Linked DNA regions of Butyricimonas faecihominis. The protein of the gene in region 1 binds, or shares a complex with, the protein of each later gene. Links are inferred from orthologs where the notes say so. Each region holds a gene or a part of one and is shown in the gene's direction. Other genes may lie near its edges.

Evidence for each region. The genes of interacting proteins can lie anywhere in the genome.
Region 2: the proteins of mnmE (region 1) and mnmG are in contact, whole or in part, in a solved structure (PDB 9HIP), measured with the Escherichia coli proteins. The link is inferred for Butyricimonas faecihominis from one-to-one orthologs.

Annotation. Positions count from the first base shown.
Region 1 is NZ_AP028155.1:1,081,706-1,090,336, forward strand. Bases 5,654-8,631 are described here. They hold mnmE (tRNA uridine-5-carboxymethylaminomethyl(34) synthesis GTPase MnmE), read left to right. Parts: upstream 5,654-6,434; coding sequence 6,435-7,829; downstream 7,830-8,631. Other genes in these bases: R8806_RS04480 (3-oxoacyl-ACP synthase III family protein), read left to right, coding at 5,654-6,330. Also shown: R8806_RS04450 (porin family protein), read right to left, coding at 1-833; R8806_RS04455 (hypothetical protein), read right to left, coding at 879-1,784; R8806_RS04460 (RNA polymerase sigma factor), read right to left, coding at 1,797-2,282; R8806_RS04465 (hypothetical protein), read right to left, coding at 2,275-3,486; R8806_RS04470 (YitT family protein), read right to left, coding at 3,653-4,585; R8806_RS04475 (TetR/AcrR family transcriptional regulator), read left to right, coding at 4,774-5,358; more of R8806_RS04480, read left to right, coding at 5,377-5,653. UniProt on the Escherichia coli protein: Exhibits a very high intrinsic GTPase hydrolysis rate. Involved in the addition of a carboxymethylaminomethyl (cmnm) group at the wobble position (U34) of certain tRNAs, forming tRNA-cmnm(5)s(2)U34.
Region 2 is NZ_AP028155.1:3,439,704-3,445,522, forward strand. The notes cover bases 1-2,993. They hold mnmG (tRNA uridine-5-carboxymethylaminomethyl(34) synthesis enzyme MnmG), read left to right. Parts: upstream 1-551; coding sequence 552-2,435; downstream 2,436-2,993. Other genes in these bases: R8806_RS14210 (ATP-binding protein), read left to right, coding at 1-113; ybeY (rRNA maturation RNase YbeY), read left to right, coding at 121-549; ade (adenine deaminase), read left to right, coding at 2,549-2,993. Also shown: more of ade, read left to right, coding at 2,994-4,165; excinuclease ABC subunit UvrC, read left to right, coding at 4,169-5,819. UniProt on the Escherichia coli protein: NAD-binding protein involved in the addition of a carboxymethylaminomethyl (cmnm) group at the wobble position (U34) of certain tRNAs, forming tRNA-cmnm(5)s(2)U34.

The DNA of each region.
Region 1 (8,631 bases):
GAGTAATTTCCCCAGATACACACACCACGGTAGCCAACCCGGAGCGTATAATCAACTTTAAAAGGAACCATCCCATAACTCCCGTTCTCTTTCAGTTTACGTTTATTTCCCTTCTCGCTCGTGTAAACGACTTTTGTCTTGGAGTGCAGGCGGATTCCCCCGATAAACCCAGTGGAGACATAAAACCTTTTCCAATGTGGAGCTGGGATTTGTTTTTCCAACATCAAAGGTATCGTTAAATAAAGAGCTTTGAAAGTACTCCGTTTCACCTCCTCGATCCCCAAGTCGGACAATGGCACAGCGTGAAGCATCTCGCCTTTCTTGCGGCGGACAGTTATATCACCGTCAAAACACAGGCGGGAGTAGTCAAGGCCGAATCCCGTGAATATACCGAAACGCTGCCGGGGACTCAACCCAAAACTAAACTTGGCAAAGTTGAAGTGCATCGTGAACGAGCTAGCCCAGTCCAGCTCCATGAAGTCATTCCCGCCATACTTGGAATAATTGGTTTTCCCGAAATTCACGAACCCGAAATAGAACCCGTTCCAATGCCCGCGAAACTTGTTCGGACGAGGCACCTTACCGGAAAGAGTATTGAACACTCTAGAATCTAAGGGAGGTTTGACCACGTTGTTTCTCCTTTCTTCTTCGCTTTCCCGCACCGTGTTGTCCCAGATAATCATTTCTGTTTCCTTGCCGAGGGTGTCGATGACCTGCCCTTTCACGCGAATAGTGTCCTTCCGCCAGCCGTCGTTGACAATCACGCTATCCCGTTGCCCCGCGGCAGACAGTCCACACACCATCAAAATGATAAAAGCTGCTATTATTCTCATAACCTTATTTTTATTTCTTACATGACGTTTAAGTTTCCCAATTAGTTACAAGCTCTCTATATCTTTTTTCTCTTTAGCCCGGAGACGTTCCAGCACGTTCTTTCCCACATCAATCAAGTTATTCACGATGTTATCTGACTTTCCCGACCGGGTAATCAATTGAAACACGGGTTCTCGTTGTTCTTTCACCGATGCCCGGAATTGAAGTCCCTCGTACGGGGAAGTCAGTATCTCGTTCGGTTGCGGGGCCATGATCTCTACAGGAACTTTCAGTTGCTTTTTCAATTCGATAGCATCCGGCGGAATCACCCGTTCCACGCCCACGATTGTTTCTCCCGCTTCTGCCTCCCGTTTCATAAACTGCACCCTCTCAATCTCCGGTTCCACGATTGCCTCCGGCTCCGGTATCCCCGGTAACAAGATTGTCTCCGTCTTAACCACAGTCACTGGTAAATCCTCCATGGAAAATTCTTCTTTTCTCGTGGAATAAATAGCCACCACGATCCCCAAAGCCACTACCGCAGCGATAGCTGCGTAGCGTTTGACGAAAAGTACCGCCCCGGACTTACGATACATCCCTGCTTTCCCCTCGAATCGACATGTCGGGTCAGGCTTTACTTTAATCTTGGCACACGTTTCAACTTCCCGTTCAAACACGTCTTTATCGACATTCCCGTCCACCCACGCCTGTTCTTCATCCGTGATAACACCCTCGGCGGTAGCAATGGCATAATACTCAAGTTCCCTTTCCCGTACCGTCCGTTTTATCTCTTCTTTTTTACCGAAAACTTCCGCAGGAACTTCCAGTCGCACCTCGTCCATCCCGTCGAGTAACTCCCGCAAGTCGGTGTAAACCAACAAGAATGCCTCCACCTCTGCCTGTTCTCTCGCCGACAAGTTCCCATCCATGTACTCCATGAAATAAATCTCGTAATTCTCTCTCGTTATCATATCTCCTCCCGCTTAAACAACCACATCCGGCCTGCGGATATAGGCTTTCATAAATGCTCTCGCCCGAAAGATGTACACTTTCACCTGCGATTCGTTCAACCCCGTGATCCCGGCAATCTCCCCGTAAGAATACGCCTCGTAGTCCCGCAGGAGAATCACCGTTTTCTGCACCGGGGGCAACTTTTCCAAGGCTATATTCAATATTTCTTGTAACCCCGTGTATTCCTCCCGCACCTCCCCGGCCCGGTCTGCCACGGTCTCAATATCCCCAAACTTCGTTTCCCGCCGTAAGACGTCAATCATCCTGTGATACGCCGTGCTGAAAAGAAAAGACTTTGCCTTATCGTAAGCGATATGCCCCACTTCCTCCCAAAGTTTCATGAAACTATCTTGCACGACATCTTCCGCCATCTCCTTCGACTTGCACATTTTAAGGATAAAACGATACACACCATCGGAGAAATGGTCCACGGCCCGGTTATACTCGGTTCTAGTCATTCTGTTTTACCTTGGTCCATAACTCGACACGTTTCACGTCACGCCAACGCACGTAAACGACTTCTCCCCCCGTCCGGAAGACCAGTATCCCGTCATTCGCCGCTGTCACATCACACATCGTCCCCAACACCAGCTCGGTTCCCCCCGACAACTTGACCCACGTGTATTTATAGTTTTTGGGTTCTATCTTCTGCACATACTTGAAAGGTACACGGTAAGATATATTCCCGTTCTGCCCGTCCAGTAATTCGAAATCCATGGCCTCGTCGAGATCATACACCAGCACCCCTTCCAGCGATAGTCCGTCCCGTGTTTCCACCCTCCCGGACAAACGTTCGGGAGCCGCAAAATCATCGTAAACAGGAAGATTCAATTGATCGAGAGGGATGGAACGAAACAGCTTGAAGTCATGCCACCCCACGATCACCTGCCCGACAGACGGCAGGTTGATGGCTATTCCCCGGTTCGTGGCGTTCACGTCGTTTTCTCCCCACATGTAAAGTTCCCTGCCGCTATGAAGGGTTACCAAGGAAGAGTTTCCCAGCGACTTGATACTCGCTATATTCTTGAATGCCACGGAAACCCCGCTGGATTCCGTCCGCCCGTCGAGTAACGCACCCAGTGAATTCTCGTCCAGATCCCATTGGACAAGCCCCTTGTACATCCCGTAAGGCGTTTCCACGATACCCGCGATGGGACGATCTTTCGGCTCGGGGATCGTGTCAGGTGCGGCGGAAAAAACGATCTCGCTGATATGGTCCCATACCACGCTTTCCGTCTTTCCATCCCGCAGTTCCACGGCAATCCAGTTACCGATGGCAAGCGACCGCCCCCGTTCGAGTTCAGTGACATTTCCCCCTTTCACACCCAATTCAATCCGCCTATCACCGATCACCCGAATCGATCGAATATTCCCGAAACGACAAGAGAATTCATGCTCCGGCGGGGTATCTCTCCGCCCATCACTGAAACGAACGTTATCACCCATAATATCCCGATACCGCATGTACGGGTTCCCTATTTTTCCCGCAGTGAAAATGTCTGTCCAGTAAAGGTTTTTTCCCCACGTGATGTACCCGCAGATTTTACGATTCATCACCGTAGTCACTTCCCCGTAAATCCGTATTGCCCGACTATTCTGCGCAGACCCGTTAGTCACGCAGGCACAACAGATTAAGCACCCAGTTATCCATGTTTTTAACATACCACACTATTTTTGTTTATTAATGGGACGAATGAATCAGGCGAAAAGTTACAAAACGAATGAAGATATAGAAAACAATTTAAATTAAAATCCGGCTCAACAAAAGAGATTACCCCATGTTAAGTCGGATTTAAAATAAATTATATTACGAAATAATATTCTTGATTCATTCCGCATCCAACCGCTTGAATCCTTTCCCTAGAATCTGGTTAGCGTCGAATATCGTCACGAAAGCATTCGGATCAATCTTATAGATCGCTTGTTGTAAAGTAACCATCTGACGACGGTTGACCATAGTCATAATCATTTCTTTATCTGAACGATTATACATACCCTGTATCGGCACGATAGAACCACCGCGGTGCAAATCATTCAATATATAGGTCCGTATTTCTTCTATTTTATCGGAAATAATAAAGAAACTTTTTTCACTGTCAAAACCTTGCAGAATCATGTCGATCGTCTTTCCCATGAGGAAAATAACTAGCCATGAATACATCGGAACCTTCCAATCCTGAAACATAAGGAATCCGAAAAGTACGATAACAAAATCCACGGACATTTGCATTTGACCGAGAGAACGATGTGTCCACTTGTGCAAAATATTTGCCAGCACATCAGTTCCACCACTTGATGCACGTGTTTTCATAATCATCCCCACACCTGTTCCCATCACAACACCACCGAAGATACACGCCAATAAAACTTCATCCCCTAATTTAAAAGGATCGAGCGCAACCATAGGGTCCGTAGGGATAGGTTCCCCCATAAGCATCAATAATATAGTTGGTAAACTGTCAGAGAAAACGGCAACAAGGATAAAACAAATAAATGTTTTTAAGCCAAAACCAGCTCCCAACACCCGCATCCCCAATAAACTCAACGGCAAATTAAAACAAAGAGCCGCCATACCTATCGGGAAACCCCACTTATGTTGCAAGACAATCGTGATACCATAAATTCCTCCCGGTACAATTTTATAAGGAGCCATAAAACAACTATATCCCAATGCCAAGATAAAAGCCCCCCCGACAAGCAAAGCATATGTCTTAAACCACTCACGGGTAAACGGTTTCTCTTTCAAAAGTATATTCACCATTTTATCTGATTTTAATTCGGCCGCGAATATACATCTATCTCATTTTTGAAAACATGACAAAAGTCATCTTTTTATAAGAATTTTTTCCCTTCTATTATTTAACATTTGAGAATTACCTATGGCATTGATTTTGCTTGTCCAAAAATATTAATTATAATTGCACACTTTTTCCAAATTGTGAAATTAAAATGAGAACAACCCTACTGATTACAAAAGAAAAAATTATCAGCGTGGCACAAAAATTGTTCATTGAAACAAGTTTTTATCGGACTACAATGAAGGATATTGCCCGTGCCGCTAAAGTTAGCCGGCGTACGCTATACACTCATTTTAACAGTAAGGAAGATATTTTTAACCACATTGTAGATCAAAAAATAGAATTAATAGAACAAAAACTCGAACAGGCAGTCAGAACGGCCTTGCCAGCCGACAAACGGTTGAAGTTATATATCAAGGAACGATTCAATTTAATCGCGGAACTCATGGGCGGCAGCCAACCTATCAAGGAAACTTTTTTACACAATAACAGTAAGATTGAAATACTACGGGAGAATATAGACAAGCAGGAAATCGAGCTACTCTATTCAATCCTTCGGGATGGGGCCGATGCGGGAATCTTCTCAATCAAACAACCCCGGCGCTTGGCTAATTCCCTACAATCCGTCTTTAAAAGCTTGGAATTCGGTTTTATACGCCAGTACGAACATCAACCACGACCACAAGTGATTAACGAATATATTAACATATTATTTCACGGTATAATTAAGAAATAAACTAACACACACTATTATATGGAATTATATATCAACGCCTTCGCCCATTATCTCCCGGATGACCGAGTACCAAACTCCTACTTCAAGGACGTGAACGGTCTGGACGACGAGTGGATTCGCACTCGTACCGGAATAAGTACCCGGAGCAAGGCTGGCGAAAACGAGAACACAAATACCATGGCCCTAGAGGCCGTTAAACGCCTGAATGAAAAACTACCCTTCCCCATAGAGGAAGTCGACTTGATCGTGGCCGCCACTTACTCGCCTCACGACACCGTAGCCACGGCAGCACACATGATACAACGCCATTTCAAAGCACGAGCCGCACGCTGTCTCACCGTTTCGGCAGCCTGTTCCTCGTTTATCAATGCCATGGAAATCGTTGAAGGGTATTTTGCCATGAATAAGGCAACGAAAGCAATCGTCGTGGCATCCGAGCATAACACGGAATACAGCAACGAGACGTGTCCGCAAAGCGGTCATCTATGGGGTGACGGGTCTGTGGCTATTGCCATCTCCACTATGCCGGAAGGAGAAAAAGCCGCCCGCATACTTAATATATTCACCCGCGGACTTGGCCACATCGGTAAAGCAGACACTGCCGTATATTTACGCCCACATCACGGGGGGATCGGAATGCCGGAAGGACGTGACGTGTTTATCAATGCCTGCCATTACATGATCGAAGGGTTAAATGCTGTAACCAACAGCCAAGGTATAAAACTGACAGATTTGAAATTCATCGCATCACACCAAGCCAACAAGCGAATCATGGCTACCGTTGCACGTCAGATCGATTTCCCCGAAGATCACATGTTATCGAACATCGAGGAAGTAGGTAACACGGGATGCCCTAGTTGTGCTATCGCCTTATCGCAAAACCTTGATCGAGTCGACCATGGTGACCTCGTGGCACTCTCCGTGTTCGGGGGTGGGTACTCTTGCGGGGCAGTACTCTTGCAATTTTTATAAGCAAATACAGAATCAAAAAAATGAATCCCAATGAACACTCATTTGGATTCATTTTTAGTCTATACGCGATAAAAAAGATATACCTTTGCACGAAAGAAATTACCATGAATGACCAGACTGTAATATGTGCCATTGCCACGGCCCCCGGAATGGGTGCTATTGCCGTGATTCGCCTGTCAGGAAAAGGATGTATTGAAATTTGTGACCGGATATTTGTTTCACCTTCCCATAAAAAACTGGTGGATGTTCTTCCGAATACAATTCATTTCGGAAAGATCGTCAACAAGGAGGAACTGATTGATGAAGTACTAATCTCCGTGTTCCACGCCCCCCACTCCTTCACCGGAGAAAACTCCATCGAAATTTCTTGCCATGGTTCAGTATACATTCAGCAACGCATATTACAACTATTAATCTCCTCCGGAGTACGGCTTGCCGCCCCTGGAGAATTTACTCAACGGGCTTTCTTGAATGGTAAAATGGACCTTTCACAAGCAGAAGCCGTTGCAGATCTAATCGCCTCGTCCTCGGCAACCGCCCACAAAATGGCATTAAGCCAAATGCGGGGTGGATTCTCGGACGAACTGATGAAACTGCGAATGGAACTGTTGCACATCACCTCCCTGTTGGAACTGGAACTGGATTTCTCGGAGGAAGACGTGGAGTTCGCCGACCGATCGGAACTACGGGGCATTGCAGTCGGTATTGATACATTAATTTCTCGCCTATGTGCCTCCTTCTCCCTCGGCAACGTGATCAAAAACGGAATTCCGGTAGCCATCGTCGGTAACACTAACGTGGGGAAAAGTACCCTACTCAACGCTCTGCTAAAAGAGGATCGTGCCATCGTCTCTGATATAGAAGGCACTACCCGCGACGTGATCGAAGATACGATTAACCTTCAGGGAATCACTTTCCGATTTATCGATACGGCAGGCATCCGCCACACAGACGACCAAGTAGAAAACATGGGTATCGAACGTACTTTTTCCAAAATTGAACAAGCCCGTATCGTATTGTTTTTAATAGATGCCACCAAAAACACGGAACAATTCCTTCCCTATTATACCCAAGTGAAAGAACATCTCGGACCGGATACCCGCTTAGTCATTTTACTCAACAAGACAGACCAAACAGATTCTGCCAACATGATCTTGTCACAAATCACATCTCTATCTTCCGGGGAAAAGATTCTCCCGATTGCTGCAAAGACTGGATATAACATCCATCACTTGGTGGACGAGCTAGTTTCCACGATCAACCTAAACGCTCTTCATTCAGGAGATGTTATCGTCAGCAATGCCCGCCATTACGAAGCCCTCTCCCATGCCCGCCTAGCCATCGAGCGAGTCATCACAGGACTGGACTCCTATCTTAGTGGTGAGTTTGTATCACAAGACATTCGGGAATGCCTTCATTATCTCGGGGAAATCACGGGACAAATCACGACGGATGAGGTATTGGGAAATATATTTAAGAATTTTTGCATCGGGAAGTGACATAAAGAAAAGAAAAGCATAAAAAGAGAAAATATAAATCCGTAAAATGCGATAAATCAATGATTTTATGAGAATTTGTATTTTCTCTTTTTCTCCATACTTTCTGCCTGTTTTCATATTTTTTTCGTATTTTTGTCCCCAGATTGTCCCCCGAAAGGGATGCGAGGGACAAAAATCTGTCCCCCAAAGACAATGAATCACATCTCTCATTAAAATAGAAACAGGCTATGACTAAGAAAACAACAATCCAGAAAGAACCCGTAAAATTACGGGAAAAGAAGTTGGCAAACGGTAACGTGAGCTTGTATCTCGACATCTACAGAAATGGGAAACGTCAGAAAGAGTATTTGAAACTTTATCTGATCGATGCCACTACTCCACTGGAGCGTGAGCAGAACAGACAGACATTGGCAACCGCTCAGGCTATAAAATCCAAACGCCTCATTGAAATGCAGAACGGAGAGTATTCTTTCACTCGCCAATTCAAAGAAGATACTCCTTTTTTGGAATACTATCGGAAGATGGTTGAAGAAAGACACAAGAATCCTGAATCTGAGGGAAACTGGGGTAACTGGAGAAGCTGCTTGCGTTATCTCGAAATCTATTGTGATGAGAAAACCACATTCAAAGATATTACTCCGGAGTTTATAAACGGCTTCAAGGATTTTTTGAATAATGTGGAAAAAGACACTCACAAGCGTACCGGCCCACGTAGAGAAAGGGATGTGTTTCAAGGCTTGTCCCAAAACTCAAAAGTCTCTTATTTCAATAAGCTCCGCGCCTGTATCAACCAGGCTTACGA
Region 2 (5,819 bases), 2.4 Mb from region 1 along the record:
CGGATAATATAGAAAAAGATGCAGGACGTGGTCTTTACCTGATGAAAACGCTTTCTGATGATTTGATTTTTGAAGATGGTGGATCAAAGGTGACCATGGTTTTCAATTTATAATATATAGATGAGCGAACTTCTTTTTTTTAATGAGGAATGTGATATTCCTTCTTTTTTTAATGAAGAGAGAGTGAAACAATGGCTACAAGCTGTTGCTGATGATTATTCGTTTCAATTAGGAACGATCTCTTTTATTTTTTGTAATGATGATTATATCCTAGATGTAAACAGGAAATATTTGAATCATGATTATTACACCGACGTTATTACTTTTGACTACTCCGAGAGAAAAATATTGTCAGGTGATGTTTTTATCAGTCTTGATACAGTTCAATCCAATGCTTTAGAATTCAATACAACTTATGAAGATGAATTACATAGGGTTGTCGTACACTCTGTACTTCATTTAATAGGTTTTAAAGATAAATCAGATGCTGACGCGAAAGAGATGCGTCAAAATGAAAATCATTGCTTAGAATTGCTTAAAATGATATAATTATGTCACAATTACTGCCCGTATATGATGTTATTGTAGTAGGGGCCGGACACGCTGGTTGTGAGGCAGCTTGTGCTGCAGCTAATTTAGGATCAAAGACACTACTTATTACGTTGGATATGAATAAGATAGCGCAAATGTCTTGTAATCCGGCTATGGGTGGTATTGCTAAAGGTCAGATTGTTAGAGAGATAGACGCTTTAGGTGGTGGATCTGGCATTGTAACAGATAAAAGTACAATCCAATTTCGTATGCTGAACCTGTCTAAGGGACCTGCTATGTGGAGTCCAAGGGCTCAGTGTGATCGAATGATTTTTTCTGCCGAATGGAGAGATAGGGTAGAGCATACTGATAATCTGGATTTGTGGCAGGATGACGTGATCGAACTTCTTTTGGATAAAGGGCAGGTTACCGGGGTCAAAACTAGATTAGGGATTTCTTTTAGTTCCCGTCGAGTGATTTTGACTAATGGTACCTTTTTAAACGGTCTGATGCATATCGGACGGGTTAGCTTTCCCGGTGGTCGAATTTCAGAACCGGCTACTTATGGTTTATCCGATCAGTTGAAAGAATATGGTTTTGCAGTCGGGCGGATGAAAACGGGTACTCCGGTTCGTATAGATGGTCGAAGTATTGATTTTTCTAAATTAACCCGTCAAGATGGAGATAATGATTTCCATAAATTCTCTTTTCTGAGTTTCGCGTATACGAATTCACTTGAGAAGAGACCTTGCTATATTGCCTATACGAATAAAGTCGTACATGATATTTTACGGGAAGGATTTGATGATAGTCCTTTATTTAATGGTACGATAAAAAGTATAGGTCCTCGTTATTGTCCGAGTATAGAAACTAAATTAGATACTTTTTCAGATCGAGATAGTCATCATTTGTTTTTGGAGCCGGAAGGGGAGAAGACAACCGAATATTATTTGAATGGATTTTCTTCTTCTTTACCTTGGGATATTCAATTGCGGGCATTGAGAAATGTGGAGGGTTTTGAGAATGTAAAAATTTTCAGACCGGGTTATGCTATCGAGTATGATTTTTTCCAACCTACTCAATTGTATCCGACTTTAGAAACAAAATTAATCAAGGGACTTTATTTTGCCGGACAAATAAACGGGACTACCGGATATGAGGAGGCAGCGGCTCAAGGATTGATGGCCGGAATAAATGCCCATCTTTCACTTCATGAAAATAGAGATTTCGTACTGAATCGAGATCAGGCTTACATTGGGGTACTGATTGATGATTTAGTTACAAAAGGGGTAGATGAACCTTACCGTATGTTTACTTCTCGTGCGGAATATAGAATTTTATTGAGGCAGGATGATGCGGATGCCCGGTTGACTCCTTTAGGATATTCTTTAGGTCTTGTGAAAGAAGATCGTTTTGCCGTGTTTGAAGATAAAATTTTGAAACGTGATCGGTTGATGGATTTTGTTACTAATTTTAGTATTTCACCCGAAGAAATTAATCCGACTTTAGAAAGTTTAAAATCTTCGCCTATCCGCCAAAAAATAAAATTGATTGATATTATTTCGAGACCGCAGGTAACCATTCCTAAAATTGTAGATTCAATTCCTTCTTTGAAAGAATTTATTTTTGATAATAATTTGCGGGAAGAAATCATAGAAGCTGCCGAAGTTTTAATTAAATATTCGGGATATATCGAGAGAGAAAAATTAATAGCTGATAAATTGAATCGGTTAGAAAATTTAGTTATTGCGAATAAATTTAATTATATGGAGATAACTTCTCTCTCTTATGAAGCTCGTCAAAAATTGACAAAGATTAATCCGAAAACTATTGGACAGGCATCACGTATTACAGGAGTATCACCTTCTGACATCAATGTTTTATTGATTTTATTGGGAAGATAAAAGAAATGTTTCACGTGGAACATTGAAAATAGTGCGAAGGGTACTATTGAATAAATTCGGGTAAAAAGGTATATTTGTAGGATAAAAATTACAAACAAAAACCGAGGTATAAAATGGAAATTATTGAAGGGAATTTAATTGATGTAGAAAACAGGGAATTTTATCCTTGCGCTATATCTATATCTGAAGGAAAGATCATAAATATAGAAAGGAATTCTAATTCGTATGATCAATATATTTCGCCGGGATTTATAGATGCGCATGTCCATGTGGAAAGTTCCATGTTAATGCCTGTCGAGTTTTCCAAATTAGTAATTCCGAATGGAACAGTGGGAGTGGTTGCCGATCCGCATGAAATTGCCAATGTTTTAGGGGTAGAAGGGGTCGAATTGATGGTGAATAATGGAGAAAAGGCACCTTTAAAATTCTTTTGGGGTATTCCTTCATGTGTTCCCGCAACTTCATTCGATAAACCGGGGTCCATTTTATCTATAGAAGATACGAATAAATTAGCAAAAACCGGAAAGTTTACGATGCTTTCTGAAGTCATGAATGTACTTGGGGTTATAAATAATGACCCGGATGTCATTGGAAAAATAGAAATAGCCAAAAAATACCGATTAAAAATAGATGGTCATGCACCGGAACTCGTGGGTGATCTATTGAGTTCATATATTACTCATGGTATAGAAACCGATCATGAATCTTCGACCATAGAAGAGGCAGAAGAGAAAATTTCGAAAGGAATGCACATTATGATCAGGGAGGGAAGTGCTGCTAAAAACTATGATGCGTTAAAATCATTGATTGCTACACGTACGGATAGCGTCATGTTTTGCACGGATGATTCACATGCTGACGACTTATTAAATGAAGGTCATATTAATAAAATTGTCAAAAAAGCATTGGCTGATGGCTTTGGTATTTTTGATATTTTGCAGATTGCATGTCTTAATCCGGTACGTTTTTATAATCTAAATATAGGAACTTTGCATGTTGGGGATAGTGCGGATTTCATTATTCTGGATGATATAGAATCTTTGAATATACGTTCTACTTATATTCGTGGGGAGGTAGTCTATGGTGAAAACTGTTCTAAAAATAATCCGGTTTGTGATGTACCTTTATTAAATAAGTTTCATCATGATGAAATAAGTTTATCTGATCTCCATACTAATGTTTTTGGAGATGTTACCTGTATTCAAGTAAAACCTGATAGTCTTTTGACAGACCGTAAAACCCTTCATTTCGATGAAAAGATAGAAAATTTTCAATCGGATTTAGATAAAGATGTTTTGAAAATAGTTTATTTAAATCGTTACTTTAATTCTAAACCGCAGGTCGGTTTTATTTCGGGTATCGGTTTAAAGCGGGGAGCTTTTGCTTCTTCTATATCACATGACTCGCATAATATTATTGCGGTGGGTTGTACCGATCAAGATTTAATGCTTGCTATAAATGAATTGATAAAGGAAAAAGGTGGCTTAACCGTGAATGAAGAGGGCAAATTACACTCTTTACCCCTTCCTATCGGTGGTATTATAAGTGATAAAAGTGGGAGAGAAGTGGCAGATCGCTACATGAAATTAAATGAAATGCTTTTAAAAATGGGAACACCGCTAAAGTCTCCTTTTATGACACTTTCATTTATGGCATTAATTGTTATACCTACTTTAAAAATAGGAGAAAAAGGTATATTTGATTTTGAGAAGTTTGATTTTGTGAAATAGTATATGGCAGAAGATGAATTTGGATTGAAAGAGAAAGTCAGTAAATTACCTACGACTCCCGGCGTGTATCAATTTTTTGATGCAAATGGAGTAATTATATATATAGGTAAGGCTAAGAATCTGAAAAACAGAGTTTCATCTTATTTTGTAAAGACAAATCAGACATCTAAAACAATGGTCTTGGTCCGTAAAATACGGGATTTGAAGTACATTGTAGTTAATACAGAGGAAGATGCGCTATTACTAGAGAATAATTTGATCAAAAAATACAAACCCCGGTATAATATTCTGTTGAAAGATGATAAAACGTACCCTTGGATTTGTATTACAAAAGAGGCTTTTCCACGAGTTTTTACTACTCGGAAATTTATCCGGAACGGATCAGAATATTTTGGGCCTTATACTTCGGCTAAATATGCTAACACCTTGATTTCCTTGATAAAATCGCTGTATAAATTGAGAACTTGTAATTTATCTCTCAATAAATCAGCTATTTATAGTGGAAAGTATAAAGTATGTCTGGAATATCATATCGGAAATTGTATGGGGCCTTGTGTCGGATACGTGCAGGAAGAGGAATACATGGAATATATTGCACAGATCCGGAATATTTTGAAAGGAAATATTTCTTCCGTGATTGATTTTATGACTCGAAAAATGAAGGAATATACTATTTCCCTTCAATTCGAAAAGGCACAGGAAATGAAGGAGGCCATAGAAGCATTGAAAACTCATCAAACAAAATCCACGATAGTAAGTACTTCGATAAACGATATAGATGTATTTTCTTACTTGGAAGATGAAAAATATGCCTATGTGAATTACTTGAGAATTGTTCATGGAGCTGTGAATCAAGTGCATACTATTGAATTAGAGAAAAAATTGGATGAATCGAAGGAGTCTTTGTTTTCTTTTGCCATTTTTGAGATCCGCCAGTTGGTAAATAGTCGCTCTAGGGAGGTTCTAGTACCTTTCTACCCGGATGTATTGATGGAAGGAATGAACTATGCTATCCCGCAAAGAGGGGAGAAAAAACAGCTATTGGAGTTATCCGAACGGAACGTGAAATTCTTTAAAATGGATCGGGAACGTCAACGGGGATTACGTCGGCAGGATAGTAAATTAGATTTACTAAATACGATAAAAAATGATTTGAAATTGCCTCGATTACCTCACCGGATGGAATGTTTTGATAACTCTAATATACAGGGAACCAATCCTGTAGCCTCTTGTGTTGTTTTTATAGACGGTAAACCGGCAAAGCGAGAATACAGACGTTTCCACGTGAAAACTGTTATTGGGGCAAATGATTTTGCCTCGATGGAAGAGATATTGTACCGTCGCTATCACCGGGTACTTGAAGAGGGTGGGGAGTTGCCTGATTTGATTGTGGTGGATGGTGGAAAAGGACAATTAAGTTCAGCCGTGGCCACATTGCGTAAATTAGATTTATTGGAAAGAGTGCCTATTATCGGTTTGGCCAAGCAAATGGAAGAAATATATTATCCCGGAGATAAAGATCCTTATTTGTTGGCGAAAACTTCCGTGGCTTTAAAGACATTAATGCACATCCGGGACGAGGCTCACCGTTTTGGTATCACTTTTCATCGTAAATTGCGAGAGAAAAAACAGACAATCAGTGTATTAAGTGAAA